Regions from separate parts of the Peribacillus sp. QJM3NY_7 genome, predicted to be linked through region 1. Evidence: riboswitches for the same ligand, from Rfam matches in the RefSeq annotation. Region 1 holds a riboswitch; each other region holds the start of a gene.
What was found. A riboswitch is a leader RNA that binds a small molecule or an ion and turns the genes downstream of it on or off. The one in region 1 is predicted to bind cyclic di-AMP.
Positions count from the first base shown of each region.

Region 2: another riboswitch for cyclic di-AMP. It lies ahead of AC0VX1_RS23095 (TrkH family potassium uptake protein); the one in region 1 lies ahead of AC0VX1_RS04530 (APC family permease).
Region 3: another riboswitch for cyclic di-AMP. It lies ahead of AC0VX1_RS01410 (cation:dicarboxylate symporter family transporter); the one in region 1 lies ahead of AC0VX1_RS04530 (APC family permease).

Region 1 covers NZ_CM149663.1:948,134-955,815, reverse strand. Annotated here, with positions in the region: gene AC0VX1_RS04535 (RhaT/GlcU family sugar-proton symporter) at 1-690, opposite strand, end outside; gene AC0VX1_RS04530 (APC family permease) at 1,191-3,017, opposite strand; cyclic di-AMP (ydaO/yuaA leader) riboswitch at 3,156-3,302, opposite strand; gene AC0VX1_RS04525 (GtrA family protein) at 3,654-4,109, opposite strand; gene AC0VX1_RS04520 (glycosyltransferase family 2 protein) at 4,069-5,091, opposite strand; gene AC0VX1_RS04515 (DUF6044 family protein) at 5,107-6,771, opposite strand; gene galU (UTP--glucose-1-phosphate uridylyltransferase GalU) at 6,940-7,682, shown strand, end outside.
Region 2 covers NZ_CM149663.1:4,792,633-4,800,314, reverse strand. Annotated here, with positions in the region: gene AC0VX1_RS23110 (hypothetical protein) at 55-258, shown strand; gene AC0VX1_RS23105 (STAS domain-containing protein) at 249-1,082, shown strand; gene AC0VX1_RS23100 (potassium channel family protein) at 1,203-1,859, opposite strand; gene AC0VX1_RS23095 (TrkH family potassium uptake protein) at 1,883-3,214, opposite strand; cyclic di-AMP (ydaO/yuaA leader) riboswitch at 3,367-3,509, opposite strand; gene AC0VX1_RS23090 (hypothetical protein) at 3,839-4,030, shown strand; gene AC0VX1_RS23085 (TetR/AcrR family transcriptional regulator) at 4,441-5,040, opposite strand; gene AC0VX1_RS23080 (ABC transporter ATP-binding protein) at 5,159-5,884, shown strand; gene AC0VX1_RS23075 (ABC transporter permease) at 5,881-6,897, shown strand; gene AC0VX1_RS23070 (GNAT family N-acetyltransferase) at 6,993-7,280, opposite strand.
Region 3 covers NZ_CM149663.1:265,767-273,448, forward strand. Annotated here, with positions in the region: gene AC0VX1_RS01405 (efflux RND transporter periplasmic adaptor subunit) at 1-1,249, shown strand, start outside; cyclic di-AMP (ydaO/yuaA leader) riboswitch at 1,449-1,596, shown strand; gene AC0VX1_RS01410 (cation:dicarboxylate symporter family transporter) at 1,768-3,027, shown strand; gene AC0VX1_RS01415 (hypothetical protein) at 3,542-4,324, shown strand; gene AC0VX1_RS01420 (D-alanine--D-alanine ligase) at 4,951-6,033, shown strand; gene AC0VX1_RS01425 (UDP-N-acetylmuramoyl-tripeptide--D-alanyl-D-alanine ligase) at 6,185-7,567, shown strand; gene AC0VX1_RS01430 (PP2C family protein-serine/threonine phosphatase) at 7,618-7,682, opposite strand, start outside.

The sequences.
Region 1 (7,682 bases):
TCCCACACGTGGCTGGGAAATGAATAAAAACATGTTCCCTGCAGCCCATATCAATCCCGGAATGATATTACGAATCGTATATTTGTTAAACGGTTTATGCTTAAAAGTCAATAACAGACCGCCTATCACCATCCCGATCGCTTGAGGGAACAATGCTGACCATCCATCAACATCAAAAAGACGGGCCACGACCACATAAACCAAATAACCGAATGTCGAGATGAGGAGAATAACAATTCCTTTCTTCAAGTTTCCCGATTTGCCCTCTTTCGATTCTTTATCTTCCAATGAGGTCAAGACGATTCCTATAATAATGAAAACTAATGCCAAGACGCCTAAAATGATTGCTTTCATTGTAGACCATTCATGAAAAACGATGACCCCGAATAAAGTGGTTGAAATGAGCTGCAATCCTGTTGAAATCGGCATTGTTTTAGAAACTCCCATTAAATCAATGCTCTTAAGCTGATTAGCTTGTCCAACGGCCCAAAACAATCCAGATACGACTCCGACACCAAACACCAAAAGTGACAGCTTAATATCGGCAAAAATATAAACACCAATTGAAAAAATCAAGGCGCCAATCGTTGTACCTAGTGTTTGACTATAGGGTCCACCCCCGAGTTTCACATTAAATAAAACGATGCTTCCCCAGAATAATGCCGGCAAGAGAGCTAATAATATATCCATTTACAACCCCCATATATGTAAGTTCAAAATTAAGCAGGAAATTTCATTTTGTCTTCTTAATATGTTCGCATTATTTGAATTGACCCTTGGTAATTTTATGAAGTGTTTCCCCTAAAGTAGTGTTCAACACAAAAAGGGCTGCAGACTCAGCCCTTTTTAATGATACTGATTGATGCTAGCCACCATTTTGATGAGTTGCATGTCCATTTCCGAATCATCATCGACTTTGAAATAATGACTTTCCCAAACAGCCGTCGTTCGGATAATGAAGATGGGGAAAGTTTATATTAACATTAATTAAAACTTTAAAAGAGGAAGTATCCCCACATCTTACTGCAAATCCTTTTTATCGTGCGGGCTTCATAGTTACTGTAAATTAATGAGCTGGTAATGAATGTTCATACTCAATATCGGCAGCGTAAGTTACTGCTGACTTTTTTATAAAGATTAGAAAAAAAGCAAACCTTATGTAGGTCTGCTTCTTTTCTTAGATATGGAACTTACTTCTTTAAATGATATGGCACTGTCGCAACAACCACATTTCTTCTATAAAGCAAGTAGGCCTTAATCAGTAAACTTGATTGGTTATGAAGTATATTGTGCCAGCCCTTCTTCGGAATGAATTGGGGGATGATCACCGTAACTTTATAGTTGGATTCACTAGCCTTATGTTCTACTGTATCCACAAATTTAGTTAGTGGCTGAATGATACTTCTGTAATACGAATTCAGTGTAACGAGCCTTACATCCGGCTGCCATTTTTTCCATTTTTCTTCGAATTTCTTTTCATCTTCTCTTTCAAAAGCGACATAAACGGCAATGACCTGATGTGCAGATAGAGATTTTGCATAATTTAAAGAGTTCTCAACCACATGAGTTATACCCGCAACAGGTACAATGATGATATTTCCTTCGATTGGTAAGATCGGCTCACATGTTGTAATCCTTAGTTGGTCTCCAACTGCTTCATAATGCTTTCTAATTCGATGAAAAATTAAAATGATGATAGGTAAAAAAATCAAAACAGGCCAAACCTGAATAAATTTGGTTAAAAAGAATATCATCGTGACGATAAAGCTAATTATGGCACCAATTGAATTAATGGTTAATTTCATCATCCAGCCTTTTGGCTTTTCGCGAATCCATTTAACAATCATCCCGGTCTGGGATAACGTAAATGGGATGAATACACCAACCGCATAAAGCGGAATGAGATTTTCCGTATGTCCTTCAACTGCGACTATCAAGATGATGGATGCAAGTCCAAGTATGATAATTCCATTGGAATACCCTAAACGGTCCCCTCTTATCGTAAACGCCCTTGGTATGAATTTATCCTTCGCCAGATTTACCGCAAGCAAAGGGAAAGCCGAATATCCAGTATTTGCCGCAAGTATCAAGATCAATGCAGTTGTACCTTGAATGAAGAAATACATGAAATTCCGTCCAAAGATCTCTTCAGCAATCTGGGAGACGACCGTTACCTCTGCGCTAGGAACAATGCTTAAATAATAGGCTAAGTATACGATTCCCGAAAACAAAACAGCTAGTAAGGAACCCATCGCTATTAATGTTTTCGCAGCATTATTCGGTGCTGGATCTTTAAAGTTCGGGATTGCATTGGAAATCGCTTCGACTCCTGTCAATGCGGAGCTTCCTGATGCAAATGCTCTTAGCAGTATAAATAAACTGATGCCGGCTACCGGAGTACCGATTGACGCATGCAATTCCGGTGAGACTCCTCCTGTCAGAATCTTGTAAATCCCAACCCCAATCAAGATGAACAAGGCTAAAACGAATAGGTACACCGGATAGGCCAAGACAGATGCCGATTCCGTAACCCCCCTAAGGTTCAAGATAGTAAGTAGGATGACGAAAATAATGGCTATGAGGACATTATAATCATGCAGGCCGGGAAAAGCGGACGTGATGGCATCCGTACCAGCGGATACACTTACCGCGACAGTTAATATATAATCGACCAATAAGGATCCTCCAGCTATCAACCCTGGGTTGACACCTAAATTGTTTTTTGAAACCACATAGGCTCCCCCGCCATGTGGATAAGCGAAAATGATTTGTCTGTAGGACAAAATTAAAGCGGTTAACAGGATCAATACTCCAATCGCGATAGGGATTGAATACCAGAATGCCGCAGCACCGACCGTGATCAGGACAATCAATATTTGCTCCGGCCCATATGCAACCGAAGACAATGCATCTGAAGATAATATCGCCAACGCCTTTGTTTTGTTAAGCTTTTGTTCACCAAGTGCATTTGATTTTAAAGGTCTCCCGATCAAGAACCTCTTTATAGAAGATAACATCAAGAATTCACCACCATGTAATTTATAAGTTTATGTTTCCCAGCTGTCGCAAAAAAACGAGACGAAACACAAAAATGCCTACAAGTCATAGCTAAATAGACCTGTAGACATCAATTTTTTTTGTCTAACAAGCTCCACCTTCCTTCTCATATAACGCTTACGAGGTTAGCTGTCGGATTCGGACCTAAGAGTAGCCCTACCTTTTAAAGGATTCACCCCTTGGATTGTTAAAGACAATCCCAATAACGGGTCCCCCGCACCATAAGGTTTAAGCGATTTAGAAATATGAAACTGTTGATTATCATACTCCCGTGAAATGGAAAAGTAAATGAAAATTTTGCACAGAAATAGAATTATTATTTATAAGCGAGGTTTTATTCTTGACTTATATAACAAAAGTCATGCAAACACATGATTCGATGGTAGGAAAGGAGGAAAGTAAACGTCTGAAAGGAAGATATTCAAGAAGACAATGAACAAAAGATAGATTCCCCAAAAGGAAAAATGAAGTAACGTGATGGATTAAGTAAAACAGATCTGCCCCAGCTTGGATAGTCATAAAATCAGAATTTCGCTTTCCGATTCCATTTTTAATTCCCTTCCTTTCGGGGGCATTATTCCACTGATCTATGCTATTTAGTTCCTTCCTTCTTGAATTGGCCTCAAATTGCTTTTTTTAAAGACAAAGTATTTCTGGCCAAGATAGTTAAGCACTGTATAAAAGATTGTTCCTATCAGAACAGCCAAATTTTGTTGTATGGATAAATGAACGGTTCCTTCCAGTGATTCTGCAATGGCTTGGCCTATAGAATAAGCGGCGGAATAACAAATCAGGATGACGCAAAAGAAACGGGCAACTCCTCGCCGCCATTCTATATCGCTTTTAAAGGTAAAAGTCCTGTTCAAAAGAAAACTCGTCACAGCTCCCGTACCATTGCCGATAAAGGTGGAGATCCAGTAAGATAATTCAAGAGCATTCATGAGAAAAAGCATGATGGTAAGTCCAACCGCTGTATTGACTATTCCAACCAATAAAAAGCGGATAAAGGAGTTAGTTTGTTTTAGATAGTTTTTCAATACTGTTCCGTTCATTTTCTAATTGCTCCCGTTTTTTAAAATCGAGCGGATTAAATAGATCAAGATCAACAATATATTTAGGCCGGCGTTTGGATTCATTATAGATTTTTCCGATATACTCCCCAATCAACCCTACAGCAATCAACTGTAGTCCACCGATCAACCATATGGAGGTGATCAATGAGGTCCAGCCAGTTTCGGTCTGCCCATAAAATTTCAACCATAAAAAGTAAGACCCAAAGAGTAAGCTAATGAAAAAGGAAAGACATCCTATCCATAATACAAGCCGGATCGGTGTAACTGAAAAGGAAGTAATGCCATCAAGTGCAAAAGCAACCATCTTCTTAAATGGATATTTCGTTTCCCCGGCCAATCTTTCTTTACGGTCATAATAAACAGAGTCCGTCTTAAACCCAATGAGCGGTACAATCCCCCGTAAAAAAAGATTCGTTTCATCAAAGCGTTCCAACTCCATGATCGCCCTTTTGCTCATTAGCCGGAAATCGGCATGATTATAGACAAGGTTAACCCCCATCTTGTTCATCAATTTATAAAAACCTGTTGCAGATGTTCGTTTAAAGAATGAATCAAGGTCCCTTTTCTGGCGGACACCATATACGATTTCACATCCTTCATTGAATTTACGAATGAATTCCGGGATGACTTGAATATCATCCTGTAAATCTGCATCAATGGAAATCACACAATCTGAGGCTTCCTTGGCTGTAAACAACCCAGCCAGAAGTGCATTTTGATGTCCAGCATTCCGGGAAAGCTTTAGCCCGCGAACATATTCATTATTAATCGTTTCTTTGTAAATGATCCTCCAAGTTTGATCCTTGCTCCCATCATCGACAAACAAAATTTTACTTTGACCGGAAACAACGTTTTCATCGACCAACCCCCTCATCAATCCACAAAGCTGCGAAATGGTTTCCTGCAAAACGCTTTCTTCGTTATAACAAGGTACAACAATCGTTACAATCGGTGAATTCATTCTATTCCCCCCTTTTCACATGACTCTGTATAAATGAATTTTCCATACGCTTCCTTTTTTCGTGAAAACCCTATCCAGCACCAATCCGTTTTCCTTCGCGTTGTTGATTGGGATGGCAGAAAATATATACGTTCCGCCTAATCCTTTAAACGCATCCATGTTGAGGTCCAAATTTTCCAGCTCTTTCTTCGAGCCTTTCTTGAACATATAATGCTTCCCAAGCTCATCGGTAAATAGGTAACAACGTCCTCCCCATTCATCAAAATAGATTCTGATGTTTTTATTCTTAGCCAATTCGTTTTCAATTATTTGACGAAATTGATGTTTGTAAGAAAGCGGATAAAAATTGTTATAGCTATCGAGCGTGTAAAATCCATTATATTGAGCGATTGCGGGATGCAGCCCAATGCTGGCAACACGATATTCTTCTTGTGGACGGTCAATATGATCTTTTATTTCCTGAAAAAGGCTTTCTGAATAGAACTCTTTAAAAGTTGGCTTTTTATTGTGGCTGATTTCCTCATTGAAACCGATTAAAATCAGTATTTGAACGGCGATGAAAATAGAAAGGGTTTTCTTAGCATAGTCGCTGTATTCCCAAATGATTTTTATCGCAAGGGCAAACCCCAAGTAAATGATCATCGGCCTTAAAAAGTGAAATCTGGCAAAGTTAAAAGTATCCAGGGTGTGAAACCTTTCCGTTAAAGGAAGCCAGCCTTTATAAAACCAAAATGCGTACCACGCAGAGAGCATGAAATTCAAGCCGAATAAAAAAACATATACCTTTTCCTGTCTCCACAATTTTTTTGTCAGAATAATATAAAGGGCAAAGACTGTAATCGGCAGGATGATAAGCGCATGTACAGTCATGACATGCGTATGTCCAAGAACGAAATTTTTGAAAGTAAGCTTAATGACCCAATCGAGCGGCAGCCTTGCGTGAAAATATTCATCTCTGCTGTTTGGCTCCGAATCAAAAATGAATGAAGCGACCAAACGATACTCCACCAAACCAAAAATGACGGTCATATAAACGATCGAAAGAAGAAACGTTATATTCCATCCTTTTCCCCTGATTACATCCGTTAGCCAAAGAAAGCCCATTGCAACAAGGAAAAAGAAAAAGCCAAGCACGATGCTTGAATAAAGCGGTAAAAGTGTAAGGACCAAATAATTCTTCCAAGAATGATCCTTGCTGCGGATATTCAAAAAAGCCCAAAGGGCTAAAGGCATCCCAAGTGTACTGAGCATTCCCGATGGCCAAAATGGGGTAAGGGCAAAGGCTAAGGATGTTCCAACCCTAATCCAACCTGATTGTCTTCCTGTAACCAAATGTTCCTTCAATAAGATATACATACCAAAGAATGCAATAAACCTTGTTAATGCCTGGCTTATTGCATATGCGACCATTGTTGGAAAAAGAGCATGAAGCCACACGATAATACTGAACTCACTGCCAAAAGCATTACGGGGCAGCCCATTCATAATCTGAGGAATTCTGGCGTCAATTGCACCGAATAACTCACCGCTTTCTGAAAGGACTTTATACCAGGCAAGGTTGGAATCCAAATTATCATGTACGCGAATATGCGCATTTTCTCCAAGGATGATTAAGGGCGAAAGATATAAAACAATGACGAGTAAGGCAAAAAGGATTTGTTTTCTCTCTTTATTTTCAATTGGCAAAATATCCACCTCTTGATTAAATTCATATATCCATAATATTTGGCTTCGGAGGTAAATCTATTCTTTTTAAGGGATTTATTTTAACCTATTTTGATATAGGTCAACCAATGACCACATAAAATGCAATAAGCATATAAAAGAACCTTAAAAAGGGGCTGGGCTATGATAAGGAAAGCGGTGATTCCAGCAGCCGGTTTAGGAACACGATTTTTGCCTGCTACGAAAGCTCAACCAAAGGAAATGCTGCCGATTGTCGATAAGCCGACCATTCAATATATTATCGAAGAAGCGGTACAATCAGGGATTACGGATATTATCATCGTTACGGGTAAAAACAAACGTGCCATCGAAGATCATTTCGATAAATCGATTGAGCTTGAAATGCTTCTGCAAATGAAAGGTCAAAATGATCTGCTTAAGATCGTGGAGAACATTTCCAACATGGTCGATATCCACTATGTAAGGCAAAAGGAACCTTTAGGTCTGGGTCATGCAGTTTTATGTGCCAAAACTTTTATCGGAGACGAACCTTTTGCCGTCCTGTTAGGGGATGATATCGTGGATAGCCAGGTTCCAGCCTTGAAGCAGTTAATGGAACGGTATAACAAGGTTCGAGCGAGCATTATCGGATGTAAGGAAGTATCACCAGCCGATGTCTCCAAGTATGGGATCGTAAACTTCCAAGAACGATATGAGGATTTATTTCTGGTAAGAAACTTGGTGGAAAAGCCAAAAGTGGAGGATGCACCATCAACACAGGCGATAATTGGCCGATATATTTTATCACCTGCGATTTTTGAAATCCTTGAAAACGTACAGCCCGATCGTAAGGGGGAGATCCAGCTTACCGAAGCTTTAGACCTTTTGTTAGAAAAGGAACCATTATATTCGTATATCATCGAGGG
Region 2 (7,682 bases), 1.7 Mb from region 1:
TAAACTATAACAACACTATAAAGTTTTAGAAACGGGTATTTACCAGAATGATAGATGAAGGCTTTTGCTGATCTTTTTTTAAAAAACATGGTTTCAAAAACAGCTGGGAAGGTAAATGGAAAGAGGGGGCCATCAGGAATCAGAGAGCTTAAGGTTTTAAGTATGGAAGAGGTTGTCTTTGATGCTTGCTGTTTTGATAAATTAGATTTATCGATTGCTTTTTATAAAAAACTAAATAGGAGGAGTTTATGCACGTAAATAAAGAATTATATGCCTTTTTATTGGGTGTGGCAGCACAATTGACTGAGGATTGGTACGCATCCTTGAATAAAAGTGATAGTACTGGTGTATATAGCTCAACCGATCCCAAAGTGATTAAAAAACTTAAGCAGCAAAATAATGAATTCCATTTACGTTTCTTTCAGGTTTTTGATACAGAGGAGAGGGAATTCTTTAAGCAGCTTGGTGATTGGATTGAAGCGATCGGTCAGGATCAGCAGCATTTAAACACACCCATCTATTTTATATTGAGGGAGTTTTTCCGTACGCAAGAGCAATACCTGGGTTATATTGACCGGTTTGTGAAATTACATGGAGATCAATATACACAGGAGGAAATAAACTCCTGGTATCGGATTGTGGTGAAGGTGTTCAGTGAAGTGATGGAGAGGTTTACGGAAGCGAATCATAGGTATGCCAATAAAATCATGAAAGCCCAACAGGCAACGATCGATGAATTGAGCACACCCATCATTTCCCTTAAAGATAACACGGCATTGCTTCCCCTGATAGGCGATATTGACACGACGAGGGGCATGTCCTTGCTTGAAAACACCTTACAAAAGTGCGCTGAAAAAAATGTCACCAGGCTTTTCATTGACCTATCCGGCGTTCATTCAATAGATAGCGGATCCGCACACCAGCTGTCTCAATTGATTGAATCCTTGCATTTGATCGGAATTCAAACAACCCTTTCAGGACTTCGGCCGGAAATAGCCATGACTGCCGTTAAGCTTCAACTGCCTTTTGATAAAGTGACAATAAAGTCCACTCTTGCCCAAGCGATCAGTACGATAAAATAATACATACATACCCAGGGCTCGGGGATGTTCGTTATAAGTTTCATCGAGAAGGCCTCCATATGGCGGTCTTCTCGTATGTATTAGCCTTCAAAAGGAGCAAGAGCCGGAACCTGCCGGATTTTATTCAATATTGGCAAAGACGGCTAGATCTTCTTTATTGCCAACCACTAAAAGCATATCTTTTTCATGGATATCCTGATCCGGTGACGGTGCTATGATGATTTCTCCATTACTCACGATGGCAATGACGCTGATATTATATTTTGCCCGTAAATCAAGCTCCCTGAGGCTTTTTCCCTTCATGCTCATGGGGAGGATGATTTCCTCGATATTGTATTCTTTAGAAAGCTCGATATAGTTCAGCATGTTAGGGGAAAGGAGCTGGTTCGCGACCCGTTCCCCCATATCCCTCTCAGGATAGATGACCCAGTCGGCACCGACTTTTGTGAGCACCTGACCGTGATTTTTATTAAGTGCTTTGGCAATGACTTTTTTGATCCCAAGCTCTTTTAAAAGCAAGGTAGTTAAAATGCTCGATTGCATGTCATTTCCGATGGCTACGATGACACAATCGAAATTACGGATTCCGATTGCTTTCAATGTCTCTTCTTCGGTCGTATCCGCCATGACGGCATGGGTAACGTTCAGTTCCGCATTTTCGACTCTTTCCTCGTTCACATCAATACCCAAGACCTCTTGGCCTGCCGTATATAATCTATGGGCCACACTGGTTCCGAATCTGCCTAAACCTATCACGGCGTATTGTCGTTTTCCCATCTTTTACACTCCTTCATTCATTATTAACCAATCATGATTTTCCCTTTTGGACGTCGGAACGGATCTGGCTTGCGCCTCATGGCGATAGCAAAGGCCAAAGTCAAAGGACCGACACGGCCTGCAAACATCGTGAAAATGATGAGCATCCGGCCAACCGGTGATAATTCCGGGGTCAAACCCATTGAAAGTCCCACGGTGGCGAATGCTGAAGTGGCTTCGAACAAAATCATCAAGAAATCAGTTCCGCTTTCAGTGATGGTCAGCAGAATGGAGATGATGGAAACCATGAATACACCAATGAACGTAACGGATAATGCTTTAAAGATCGTTTCACTCACGATGCGGTGACGGAACAAGACCACATCACCCTTACCTTTGATCTGTGACCAAACCGTTCCTACAAGCGTGGCCAATGTCGTCGTTTTAATCCCGCCGCCAGTCGATCCGGGTGATGCCCCAACGAACATCAAGAAAATGATGAGCAGTAATGCAGGCTGTGTTAAATCAGGGATATTCAGCGTGTTGGAGCCTGCCGTCCTTGGTGATACCGATTGAAATAAGGACGACAGCATTTTACCCATGAAAGATAAAGGCTGCAATGTCTTGGCATTGCCGTATTCGAATAAAAAGATTAAAATCGCGCCGGCAATCGTAAGGGTCACGCTAGTCGTCAGAACGATCTTCGTATGTACGGATAAACGATGTGCATTCCGATATTCGTATAGTTCATTCATCACGATAAAGCCTATCCCGCCAACCGTGATGAGGAAGGCGACGGTAAGGGTTACGAATGGATCCGATGCATATGGGGTCAAACTCCTGAATTCCCCCATTAAATCAAAGCCGGCATTATTGAAATTCGAGACGGAATGAAAAACCCCGTAATAGATCGCTTTGCCGGTTGGCATGTCAAAAGAAAAGCGAATCGATAAGATAAGGGCACCCACACCCTCAATGATGGCCGTGAAAATTAAAAGCCGTTTCACTAATCTGACTACACCCGCCATGGATAGATTATTTAAGGACTCCTGCAAGAGTAACCTGCCTTTTAAGGAAATCTTTTTGCCTAGAAGGAAAAAGAAAAACGTCGCAAATGACATGAACCCTAAGCCGCCTATCTGAATCAGTGTTAAGATGACCAACTCACCAAAAGTGGTGAAGGTCGATCCCGTGTCCACTACGACCAGCCCTGTTACACATGTAGCGGAAGTCGAGGTGAATAAAGCATCCAGAAAAGAAAGACCATGGCCATTTTCTGTGGAAACCGGCAGGGTCAATAAATAGGCCCCGATAAGTATCAGGATGGCAAAGCCGAGTACAAGTATTTTTGGCGGATCCAATAAATTTTTTGTCATTCTCAAATGATCATCCCTACTGTATGACTTTTAATCAACAATCTGCTTTTCGAATCTTTTTAAAAGCATAATAAAAAGACCTGCGAAAACATCGAATAGCTGTATTGCCACAAAAAGCGTGCAAAAAAAGCTCCCGAAATAGGCGGTCTTATGACCTCCTTCGCTTTAGCCGACGAAGTTAGCTGACGGGTAGGATGGCGAAAGAGCTGATCTCATCCCTTCTGCAAGGCAGAATTAACCCCAAATGATTGGGTCCTCCGTACTCATTTACCATGAGTTTTGGCCGAAATGCATTAAATTGATAAACGTATTCTACTCCCATCATTTAGCAGTTGTAAACCCCTAAATCGGAAAAATATATTTCTTTAACAAAACTGAAAATTTACGTTTTATTTACATTAAAAAAACGTATTGACAAATATTAGTTAGCACATTATGATAGGTTCGATTAATCCAATTATGATAACCGGCATCGATGTACTTTATTCAATAATTTCAAGCAGAACATGCTATTGCCAATCAAAATTTGTAATAGATATATTATATTTCTTTTGTAAAAGATAAAGAAAAAAGCAGTACATTATTAGTTAAATTCAATACATTTTATTAAAAAGGCGGGCAATTATGGAGAAGACGTTCAATAGATATGTTATCAATGCTACAGGCAAGGGTGGCCAAACATATTTAACACAATGCCAGGATAAAGATGCACTAAGGAAATGGATAGCCGATCATGAGGATCAAATCATCATGAATGAATTAAGGATAACGGATAAGAAAAAGAATCCGTTTTTAAAACTGTTTTCCCCAAGGTAAATCAACTGATTCCAACATTCATAGCGGTATTCAATTATTGTAATCCCTGTGTTCTATCCAGGAACGGTGAGCGAAAAATCCATATCTTGTTTTGCTTTTAAACTCATTATATTTAATGAGTTTTTTTGCGTTATTTACAGTATCGAACTATTAATGTTAAAATTTAGTAATTAATAATGTGGACGTAGAGAAGAGAAAAGTAAAATGAAATGAAATGACCACTTTCCGAGAGCAATCGAGGATTGTTGGGTATGTATGGGGGGCATCGCAAATTGGTCGCGTTCCTTGGGGACGGGGTTTTTTATTGTACGGTCAAAGGGGGAGAAGCGATGACATTAAGAAATGCATTAGTATCCTGGAAATACCCTTCCATTCTTTTGTGTGGAATAGGTATCTCCAACTAAAATCGTTCATTGGATGAATGTGCGCAATTGGCTGATGAAGTTCAAGATTTGAAAATGGATTTTCGCCATTTCTTCCGCCGTTTGTTCCTCACAGTTCTCCAGCCACTCAGTAATCACCCCTAAAATCGCCGATGTCAGGAAGGCGTGCATATACATGCGGAATGCTTCATCTTTAGCTGCAGGATGCAGGCTGATCAAACGCTCCAACAGTACTTCACCGAAAACCCGTTTTATTTTTTTCGCAAAAGAAGGGTCTCCCTGATCACCAAGAATGGCCCTTAATGCGTGAGCATGTTCACTGATGAATTGAAAAATCGCTATGAAAGGCGGATAAAGTTGCTGTTGATTAAGAGCCAAAAAAGCCTCTTTAGGCAAAATGGCAGTAATGCGGGTTTGAAGTTCATGTAACAATTCCTGCTGTAAGTGATCCATCAATTCATATTTATCTGTGTAGTGCAAATAGAATGTGCCCCGATTAATATTGGCGCGCTCTGCAATTTTCTTCACGGATACATGTGAGAACCCCTCTGCTTCGATAAGTGCAATAAAATGATGTTGTATCTGTTTTTTCGTCTTTTGTACCATATCCTCATGAATCGATGCCATGGAATGTCTCCTTCACTAAACATTTTTCCAAATGTGTTGATTGTATTAGACCGAATGCTACCTTAGAATGATGATACACTCAACACCGTGTTAATTAAAGAGGGAGGATGTGTGTGCAATGAAAAAGGCGATTTCCATTGATGGAATTGCTAAGGGTTTCAAGCAGAAGAAGGTCATTCAGCCAATGAGCCTGGATATTGAAAAAAGCGGAATTTTTGGTTTGCTAGGTCCATCCGGATGCGGAAAGACGACCTTGATTAAAATGATTGTCGGATTGATTAAACCCGATACGGGTAAAGTCACGGTTCTGGATCATGAAGTGCCAAATGAAGCCCTGTTAATGGATGTCGGCTATATGGCACAGTCCGATGCTTTATATACAGAATTGACGGGAGCTGAAAACCTCGAATTTTTTGCGAAGCTATACCGTTTTTCGAAAAAGGAACGAAGGGAACGCATTCAATATGCAGCTGAAATCGTACAGCTGACGAATGATTTGAACGTTCGGGTTGCCCATTATTCAGGGGGAATGAAACGCCGTCTTTCACTTGCGGTTGCACTCATCCAAAATCCGGAGATTCTCATATTGGATGAACCGACAGTAGGAATAGACCCTTTGCTGAAACAATCGATTTGGGAGGAACTTGAACGTTTAAGAAATGAAGATGATAAGACGATCATCATCACGACGCATGTGATGGATGAAGCGGAACGATGCGATAAACTGGCGATGCTGCGTGAAGGTGAAATCATCGCGGCAGGAACCCCTGCAGCTTTAAAAACTCAATTTGCCGCGGAAACGCTTGATGATGTTTTTTTAAGGATTGGAGGCGGCCTAAAATGAGAATTGCCTCTCTTGTTACTCGCATTACCCAGCAGATGCGCCGGGATCGAAGGACGCTCGCTTTATTTTTCCTGGCTCCATTGCTCATTTTAACGCTCATGTATTTTATTTTCGATACAGAGGCAAGTGATTTGAAAATCGTTGTTACAGGCAGTGATGAAACGATCGTTAAAGCATTGAAACAAGTGGATTTTCAAGTCACGGCTTCTGAGGAATTCTCTCAGGAAAAGATGATTGAAAAGGATACGGATGGCTGGCTGCATGTTGAAAATGGCAAAATGAAACTCACACTTTTGAACGACGAACCGACCCGGGCAAAGGCCGTTCAAATGCAAATGATGCAAGGCTTGCAAGGGAATGAAAAAAAAACTCCTTCAATTGAGGAGAAATATGTTTACGGAGATGCCAACACAAAGGGTTTTGATACCTTCAGTCCGATGCTCGTCAGCTTTTTCGTTTTCTTCTTTGTATTTTTAATAGCGGGGATCGCGCTTTTGAAGGAGCGTACAAGTGGTACGTTGGAACGGCTGCTTGCCACACCGATTAAAAGATACGAAATCGTAGCGGGCTATGTGATCGGATATGGCTTATTTGCTCTAATTCAAACCATAATTGTCGTGCTATATGCTGTCAATGTATTGGATATCGTCCTTGTTGGCTCCATTTGGCTCGTTTTACTGACGAATATACTGGTCGCGCTCGTTGCATTATCGCTTGGTACATTACTATCGAGTTTCGCGACATCCGAATTCCAAATGGTACAATTCATTCCATTGGTCATCGTGCCGCAAGTCTTCTTTACAGGGATTTTCCCATTGGATGGCATGTCAGACTGGCTCCAAAAAATCGGCAAGGTCATGCCTCTCTATTACGCATCGGATGCCATGAATGGCATTATGTACAAAGGTTTCACGTTCAATGAGGTCTTACTGGATCTGCTCATTCTCCTGGCCTTTGCCATCGTTTTCATCACCATCAATATCATTAGCTTAAAAAAATACCGTGCACTATGAAATCAACAACAACTTAACAAAAGAAGCCGGATCCCTGGAAAGTGAGGAAGCGGCTTTTTTTACTGCATACTTTTAGTTGAAAGGGATTTTGATACTTACACCTTTTTGACTATGAGCTTTTCATTGTTATAATCTGATTCGCCATTGAATGCAAAGCCGAATTTCCTATACAAATGAAGGGCAGCCTGATTATCTTCAACTATGCTTAAATAGATTTCAGGACAATCATATTCTTCTATTATTCTTTTTATTAAAGCCTCCAATATGATACTTCCAAGCCTGAAACCCTGATGTGCAGAGGCAATGAAAAAGCGGTCTAACCACACTCTGCCATTTTCGCCTTCCCCAGTGAAAAATCCATACATCGCAAAGCCGACCAAGATATCATCATAAGATTTCCACTCCAGGCCCTCGGGGTCTCCCTTCGACGCGCTTTTCCCACAGGAGTCTCGTACCTTCCGTTCTAGTCACCTTTGTTTTATTTAGATAGAACCCTTTTGTTCACAAACTAGATAATAATTGTTTGCCGACAGCTTTTTTGTGGGTTTGTAAAATGGGAACGTTGATTTCCACTCCAGGCACTCGCTTTCCGCGGGCGCGCCTGCGGGGTCTCCCATGCCACGCTTTTCCCGCAGGAGTCTCGTACCTTCCGTTCCAATCAACTTTGTGTTTTAAAAGAAAAGCTGCAGGCAGTTCACAAGTTTAAGACTAGGTTATCCTTTAAGTTTTTTTACCTATAATCCTCATTGGATGGAAGAAATATGCGACACTCCTGCCGAAAACTG
Region 3 (7,682 bases), 680 kb from region 1:
AATAGCGGCGGTCTCCGTTGCGTCGATAGTGTTAATAACCGTTAACTTATACCTTATTGAAAAAAAGGAAAGCAAAGTGGAACGGACGGTTTTCGTTGAAAACTGGACTAAGGTAAAAAAAGATACAATTACGGATACTATTCAAACAAATGGGGTAATTAAACCAGTAGAAGAGTATGATATCTATTTTGATGCCAAGAAAAATGATTTTAAGAAATTCCTTGTAAAAGAAGGCGATTCGATTACGGCTGGCTCCTCGTTGTTTGAGTATAAGGCGACCGAACTTGATGCGCTTAAAGTGAGTTTGGAAGCGGAGAAAACGGCAGCTGAGGGGGAAAGGGCAGGGATTGAGGAATACATAGGGGAATTGAGGTCTTATCAGGGGACCGTGAACAGTGAACCTGAAGCGGCAATTGATGAATCGGTGGAAAAAAACTTGAATATTGATATAACGACAAGCACTTCAGACCTTATTAAAAGTAACATTGAGCAAGAAATGTACAAGCAGGAACTAGAAAAAAACAGGTTGGATGAAAAAGTGAAAATGCTTGACGTTCAATTAAGTTCGATTGAGGAGCAGTCCAGTGCAATTGTGACGACGAGCGAGGCTGATGGTGTCGTTAAAAAAATCAATAAAAACCTTGATAATCCCATTATATCCATCGTTTCGACAAATATGGCAATTGAAGGGTATTTCTCCGGGGAGGAAATGAAAAAGGCTGAAGTGGGCATGACTATAAAAGCAAGTTCCTCTGATTCAAAAAAGGCATTGAAAGGGACGATAGGCCGTATCCATTCCTATCCCGCTGAAGAGCCATCATTAAAAAAAGATAACAGATTTCCATTTCAGGCTTTAATCGAACCGGAAGGCGAAGAAACGGAAACGGAACCTCTGTTGGTGGGATCGAAAGTGAATCTTACTGTAATAACCAATGAGAAAGCCGGTGTACCCTCCATACCGATAGAGGCGGTACAATACCAAAAGCATCCTTATATTTACAAGTTGACGAATAAAGGCCATGTGGATAAACATTACATTACAAAAGGTCTTAAGGCTGAAGGAAAGCAGGAAATCATAAAGGGACCGTCGGTAGGTGACGTCATCCTGCTGAAGCCGAATGTGGCCGTGAAGAACCATTCTGATTTTATTACTCCGATTCAATTTGAAAAAGTGAAAGTTGCAACTTATAAAAAATTCACCTCTAGGGAAAAAGTAAGATACCTGTTACTTGGCATTTTGGAAAAATAACCATTCCTTCAACAAGAGAGGTGATGTCAAATTATTTATTAATTATATCAATATAACTTATTTGATTAAAAATCAGGAAGAGTAATTATAGATAGAATAGCTAATAATACAGAATATTCAGACATATTTAAAGACCTTTTTCTAGAACGGATGCGAATAAATATTTACAGATTATCATTTTTAGTATAATATTTTATTATAAGTTAACTCGCTTAATCTTATTCCAAGAACGGGGGACCCATTTTTGTGGATTTTATCCGCTAGGGGTGAATTCAGAAATGAAAGGGCTTTTTGTGTTTCCAATCCTAACCCGACAGCTAACCTCGTCAGCGTCTTCAAGGGAACATGTGTGAATATTCACGCCTATAAGAAATCGACACATGAAGTGTCTTTTTTTTCGGCGTAAAGACAGAGTTTTTCAAAAAAGAAAAATTACTTTCTTTTATTAGTATCTTGTTTCCCTTACCGAGACAAAAATGTTTTTGCATCAAAGACTTTATGGAAGGTGAGGAAAGTAAATGAAGAAATTCAAATTAAGTTTAGCTAGCCAAATTTTCATTGGTTTAATTTTAGGGATTATCGTTGGTGCCATTTTTTATGGTAATGAGACGGCCCAAAACTTTTTACAGCCATTCGGAGACATTTTCCTACGAATGATTAAAATGATTGTAGTGCCGATCATCGTTTCAAGCCTTATCGTTGCAGTTGCTGGTGTAGGCGATTTGAAAGCGGTAGGTAAGCTAGGTGCTAAATCATTATCATACTTTGTAGTGGTAACTATGATAGCGATTGCTGTTGGTTTAATTTCAGCGAATATCATCCAGCCTGGTGCTGGTGTGAATATGGATAAGCTGGAACAAACTGATATTTCCACATATGTGGATACAGCAGAAACTAAGCAGCATGAATCGTTTGTAGATACACTCGTTCACATTGTACCATCCAATCCAGTTCAAGCTATGGTACAAGGCGATATGCTAGCGATCATTTTCTTCTCCGTGTTGTTTGGGCTTAGTATTGCAGCCATCGGTGAAAAGGGTAAACCAGTATTCCGCTTCTTCCAAGGTACAGCTGAAGGAATGTTCTACCTAACAAACATGGTCATGAAATTCGCTCCTATCGGTGTATTTGCACTAATCGGTGTGACGATCTCCAAGTTCGGTTTGGAATCTTTAATTCCGCTAGGGAAGTTAGCGCTTTCTGTATACGGAACAATGATTTTCTTTGTAATAGTCATTCTTGGTCTTATTGCGAAATTTGTCGGATTCAATATCTTTACGCTGATTAAACTTCTAAAAGAAGAATTGATTCTTGCTTTCTCTACTGCAAGTTCAGAAGCGGTTCTTCCGAAACTCATGGAAAAAATGGAGAAAGCGGGATGTCCAAAACATATTGCTACATTTGTTATTCCGACTGGATACTCCTTTAACCTTGATGGTTCTACATTATACCAAGCGTTAGCAGCTATCTTCATCGCTCAAATGTACGGAATCGATTTAAGCGCGTATGAGCAAATTACGCTGATGCTAGTGTTAATGATCACGTCCAAGGGAATTGCGGGTGTACCGGGTGTATCTTTCGTAGTTCTTTTAGCGACATTGGGAACTGTCGGTATTCCTATTGAAGGTCTAGCATTTATTGCCGGTATCGACCGTATTCTTGATATGGGACGTACAGTGGTAAACGTTATCGGTAATTCACTTGCGGCAATCGTCATCTCTAAATGGGAAGGTCAATTCAACCCTCCTTCCAAAAAAGAGTTAGAGCAAGTTTCTTAATATAAAAAATCCAGAGTGAAATGTCACTCTGGATTTTTTTATTGAATGAAAAAGCGCTTCCTTAATTTTTCTAGTTGACTGTAAACTCTGCTTCCTTCAGATACTCAAGCACTTCAAGTTGAATTGTTTTATGGAGGAAACTACCTTCTTGACGCGTCTTCCCGGATGTCAAAATACCCCCAAATTCATAAAGCCTTTCATCTTGTTTACCCCAAAACCAAATCATTTCCTCTCGGCCCAGAAGGTCATGTGTTGTGAAATGAAACTACCTTCCGGCTTTAAAATACGGTTGATTTGTTTTCAAAAGCTAATGTCGGTCATTTTGAGTTGGGGAAGCATCAGCAAAAAGGGAAGTGGCCCTATATTTTTTCCTATTGGTTAATATGGATTTTGATTCATGTTATTTACCTGATGCAGATGATGATGATTAATATTGGGGTTATATAACTTACGTGAAACTCCAAAAGTTTGATAAAATAACATTATTGATTGAGAGCTCGGAGGGGGTCAGGTTATGAAGAATGAAAGTAATGATATCTTATACATGTATATGCAGGCTTCCGAACGGTTTGTCCTTTTTAATGGACTCAATTTTCGTGAATTCGTCAATTCGCTTCCGTATACCTTGGATTCGATCTTATTATTGAAACATCAATTCGATGGTGGGGAATACAATTTGAATGTCCTGCTTGAGAGCGCTTCATCTGAAGCTATTGCGAAGCTCGTTAAAGAAAATGTCCGGACATATGGAGATTTCTGTTGGATCGATTTTGAAGAAGCGGAAGGGCTGGATGAATTGGATGGAAGGGAAATAGCGGAACTTTTATATTTAGGACACGCTAAAACCCATCTGGATCCCCCGTTTTTCCGTAAATTGAATAACCAATATGTGTACCTTGCCCAGGATGATGGCTGGTTCAATAAAATTTATTTTCGTTCTCTTTCGACATATTATATGATGTTAGGAAGGCTGATTCCGCTAAAGCTGGAGCCGTTAAAAGTAGAGAGGACGTGGCTTGGAATCAGAAAGAAAAAAGAGCTGACGGCGATTCCTGCAGAAATCATCGTTTCCTTGGCTCATATTCTGGCAGAGGGGCTCGTTTTTTCCTTTCGGGATGTTAAGTATACTAGAACGAAAATTGAGATACCGGCATGGGTCGTAGGGGATTATTTAAACATGGATGAAATGCATGATTCCTTTTTGGATAGAGATAGTAAGGAGCCCGATGCATTTATTATTTTCAATCGAAAAGAGAAGATTTGGGAAAGCGTTATTAGAAATACACCATCCTCCTGATTTTATTTGAAGTCTTTGAACTTTTTAGGTGTAAGACTTACCGTCTCATGCATAAAAGATAAGAGAGGGAAACGTAGAGGTGTTCACAGGATGTGGCGGTTTTATTCTGTGTTCTGCAAATAGTAATCATTGGAAAAGCCTCAATGATGGAAGTTTCGCTTTATCCCGCATTAACAGGCTGTAAGGAAGCCTGATGATAAATGTAATGAAAAAGAAATGTGGTGAGCCAACAGCCTGTAAATGCCCGATTGCGACGCACAGGATGTGCTAGCAAAGGAGTTGCCACAGGATGTGGCGGTTTTATTCTGTGTTCTGCAAAATAGTAATCATTGGAAAAGCCTCAATGATGGAAGTTTCGCTTTACCCCGCATTAACAGGCTGTAAGCGAGGCCTGATGATAAATGTAATGAAAAAGAAATGTGGTGAGCCAACAGCCTGTAAATGCCCGATTGCGACGCACAGGACGTGCTAGCACAGGAGTTGCCACAGGATGTGGCGGTTTTATTCTGTGTTCTGCAAAATAGTAATCATTGGAAAAGCCTCAATGATGGAAGTTTCGCTTTATCCGTTTTAGTGTAAAGTGATACAATGAACATGGTTAAAAGAATATTGGAGGGTAATAACTCATGAAAACTAAACTTGGTTTGCTTTATGGTGGAAAATCTGCGGAGCATGAGGTTTCTATGCAGACGGCTTTAGCGGTCATTAAAGCTCTCGATTTAGCAAAGTTTGATATATATCCGATTTACATAACAAAAGATGGTTCATGGATTAATGGACCAAAGTTAACAGGTCCTGCCGAGAACGTGGAGGCTTTGACATTTTCACCGGAAAAATCTAGCTCGCCTCTTGCCCTGCAAGCACATTCAACTGATGAAGATAGTGAATCAACAGGGTATGACGTAATTTTCCCATTGCTTCACGGACCGAATGGAGAAGATGGAACCGTACAAGGGATGCTGGAACTGTTGAACCTTCCTTATGTAGGGAATGGCGTTTTAGCTTCTTCAGCAGGAATGGATAAGGTCATCATGAAAAACATTTTTGCCCAGGCAGGACTACCTCAAGTGAAATACACTTGGTTCATTCGTTCCGAATGGGAGAAGAATACTGAAAGTGCCATCAAAAAGGTAGCGGATGAATTGGGGTACCCTTGTTTTGTCAAACCTGCCAATTTAGGTTCAAGTGTCGGTATCAGCAAATGTAATGATGCTGATGAACTGGAAAAAGCGGTAGCGGAAGCTTTTCAATTCGATCGGAAGATCATCATTGAAGAAGGGGTCATTGCTCGTGAACTCGAGTTTGGTATTCTTGGTAATGATGAACCGTCTTGTTCAGTGGCAGGCGAGATCATCCCTAAGAAAGATTTTGCCTTCTATGATTATTCAGCAAAATATGTAGACGGTAATTCAGCGATGGTCATTCCGGCGGAGATAACGGAAAGCGAGTATGCAGCTTTATCCGAAATGGCCATTACTGCCTTTAAGTCATTGGATTGCTCTGGATTGGTCCGCGCAGATTTCTTCTTGACGCATGAGGGGCAAATCTATATTAATGAAGTGAATACAATGCCTGGCTTTACTCCTTTCAGCATGTTTCCGTTATTGTGGAAGCACACAGGTGTCGACTATCCAGCGTTAATTGAAACACTCGTGAAACTTGCCTTGGAACGTCATCAGGAAAAACAACAAATCAAATATACAGTTTGATCATGCAGGTAAAGTATCAGTAAACTCCCAATCCATCATGCCTTGATTTGATGGATTCCAATCAGCAGGAACCGGTGCGATTTAAACTGGTTTCTGCTTCGTTTGGTTAACGGAGAGCGATTAACGGTTCGATGAATGTAGGAGGAACAAAATGATAAAGAGAACGTTAAAACAAGTACATGAAATGGCAGAGGGATTGAATGATATCAGTCCATTCCAGTCCAAAGGAATTAATGGGGTTACCATCGATTCAAGAACGGTTAAGGAAGGATGTTTGTTCATTCCGCTTAAGGGAGAGAAGGTTGACGGCCATGAGTATGTCAAGCAGGCTTTAGCGCAAGGGGCTGCAGCTTCCTTTTGGCAAAGGGATGTTCCGAATCCTCCTGATGATTTACCGATAATCATTGTCGAAAACACTGAGAAAGCACTTCAGCAATTGGCGCGTTCTTACCGCCAGGAGTTGAATATAAAAGTCATTGGGATAACAGGGAGCAATGGTAAGACCACTACGAAAGATATGACCGCTGCGCTGCTGGCCACTGCCTATAAGGTTCATAAAACCAATGGAAACTTCAATAATCATTTAGGTTTGCCGCTAACGATACTTTCTATGGCACAGGATACGGAAGCGGCTGTTTTGGAAATGGGGATGAGCAGCCGCGGTGAAATCGAGTTCTTATCCAAAATGGCAAAGCCTGATGTAGCGATCATTACCAATATCGGTGAATCACACTTATTGGATTTAGGATCACGCGAGGAAATCGCGAATGCGAAGTTGGAAATTGTCGAAGGTTTGGCGAAAGATGGAACGCTGATATATCATGGTGATGAACCATTGCTTCGCAATCGGATCAAAAAGGATTTTCCTGATTTAAACGTAATATCTTTTGGACGTACGGAAGAAAATGATTTATATCCACAGGCCATTAGCCAAGGGGCGGACAGTACCGCGTTTACAATCGCAAGCGGTGATAAGGAGATCGGTTATGAGCTACCTGTGTTAGGTCATCATAATGTTCTTAATGCGTTGGCGGCCATCTTGGTTGCTAAAGAATTCAATGTGGATGATTCTTCGATCCGTAAAGGCCTATCGACCATTCAGTTGACTAATATGAGGATGGAATTGGTTGAAGGCGCAAAAGGGCAGAAAATCATCAATGATGCATATAATGCCAGTCCAACTTCAGTCAAGGCGGCAGTGGAGTTGGTTGAGGGCTTATCTGGATTCGAGAATAAGATCCTTGTATTGGGAGATATGTTGGAGTTAGGGCCGCAGGAAAAAGACTTTCATACGAAAATTGGTGAATTGATTTCCAATGAGCGGATTGATAAGATTTTCACATATGGTCCTTTAGCCGAGTTTATTGCCAAGGGAGCGAGCAAGTCCTTTTCATCGGAGCAGGTTCGCCCTTTTCAAGATAAGCAGGAGCTTATAGAGGAACTTAAGTCGTTCACACAGGAAAATGACATCATACTTGTTAAAGCTTCCAGGGGCATGAAGCTGGAGGAAGTCGTTCAAGCTCTACAAAAATAAAAAATAAAGAAAAGGCCGTTTCTTTTTTGAAACGGCCTTTTTTATTGTCTTTAAAACAGTGTCCCGGCTATAATGCAGATGTCATCGTTAATCACTGAATGCCTCATCCTTGAGA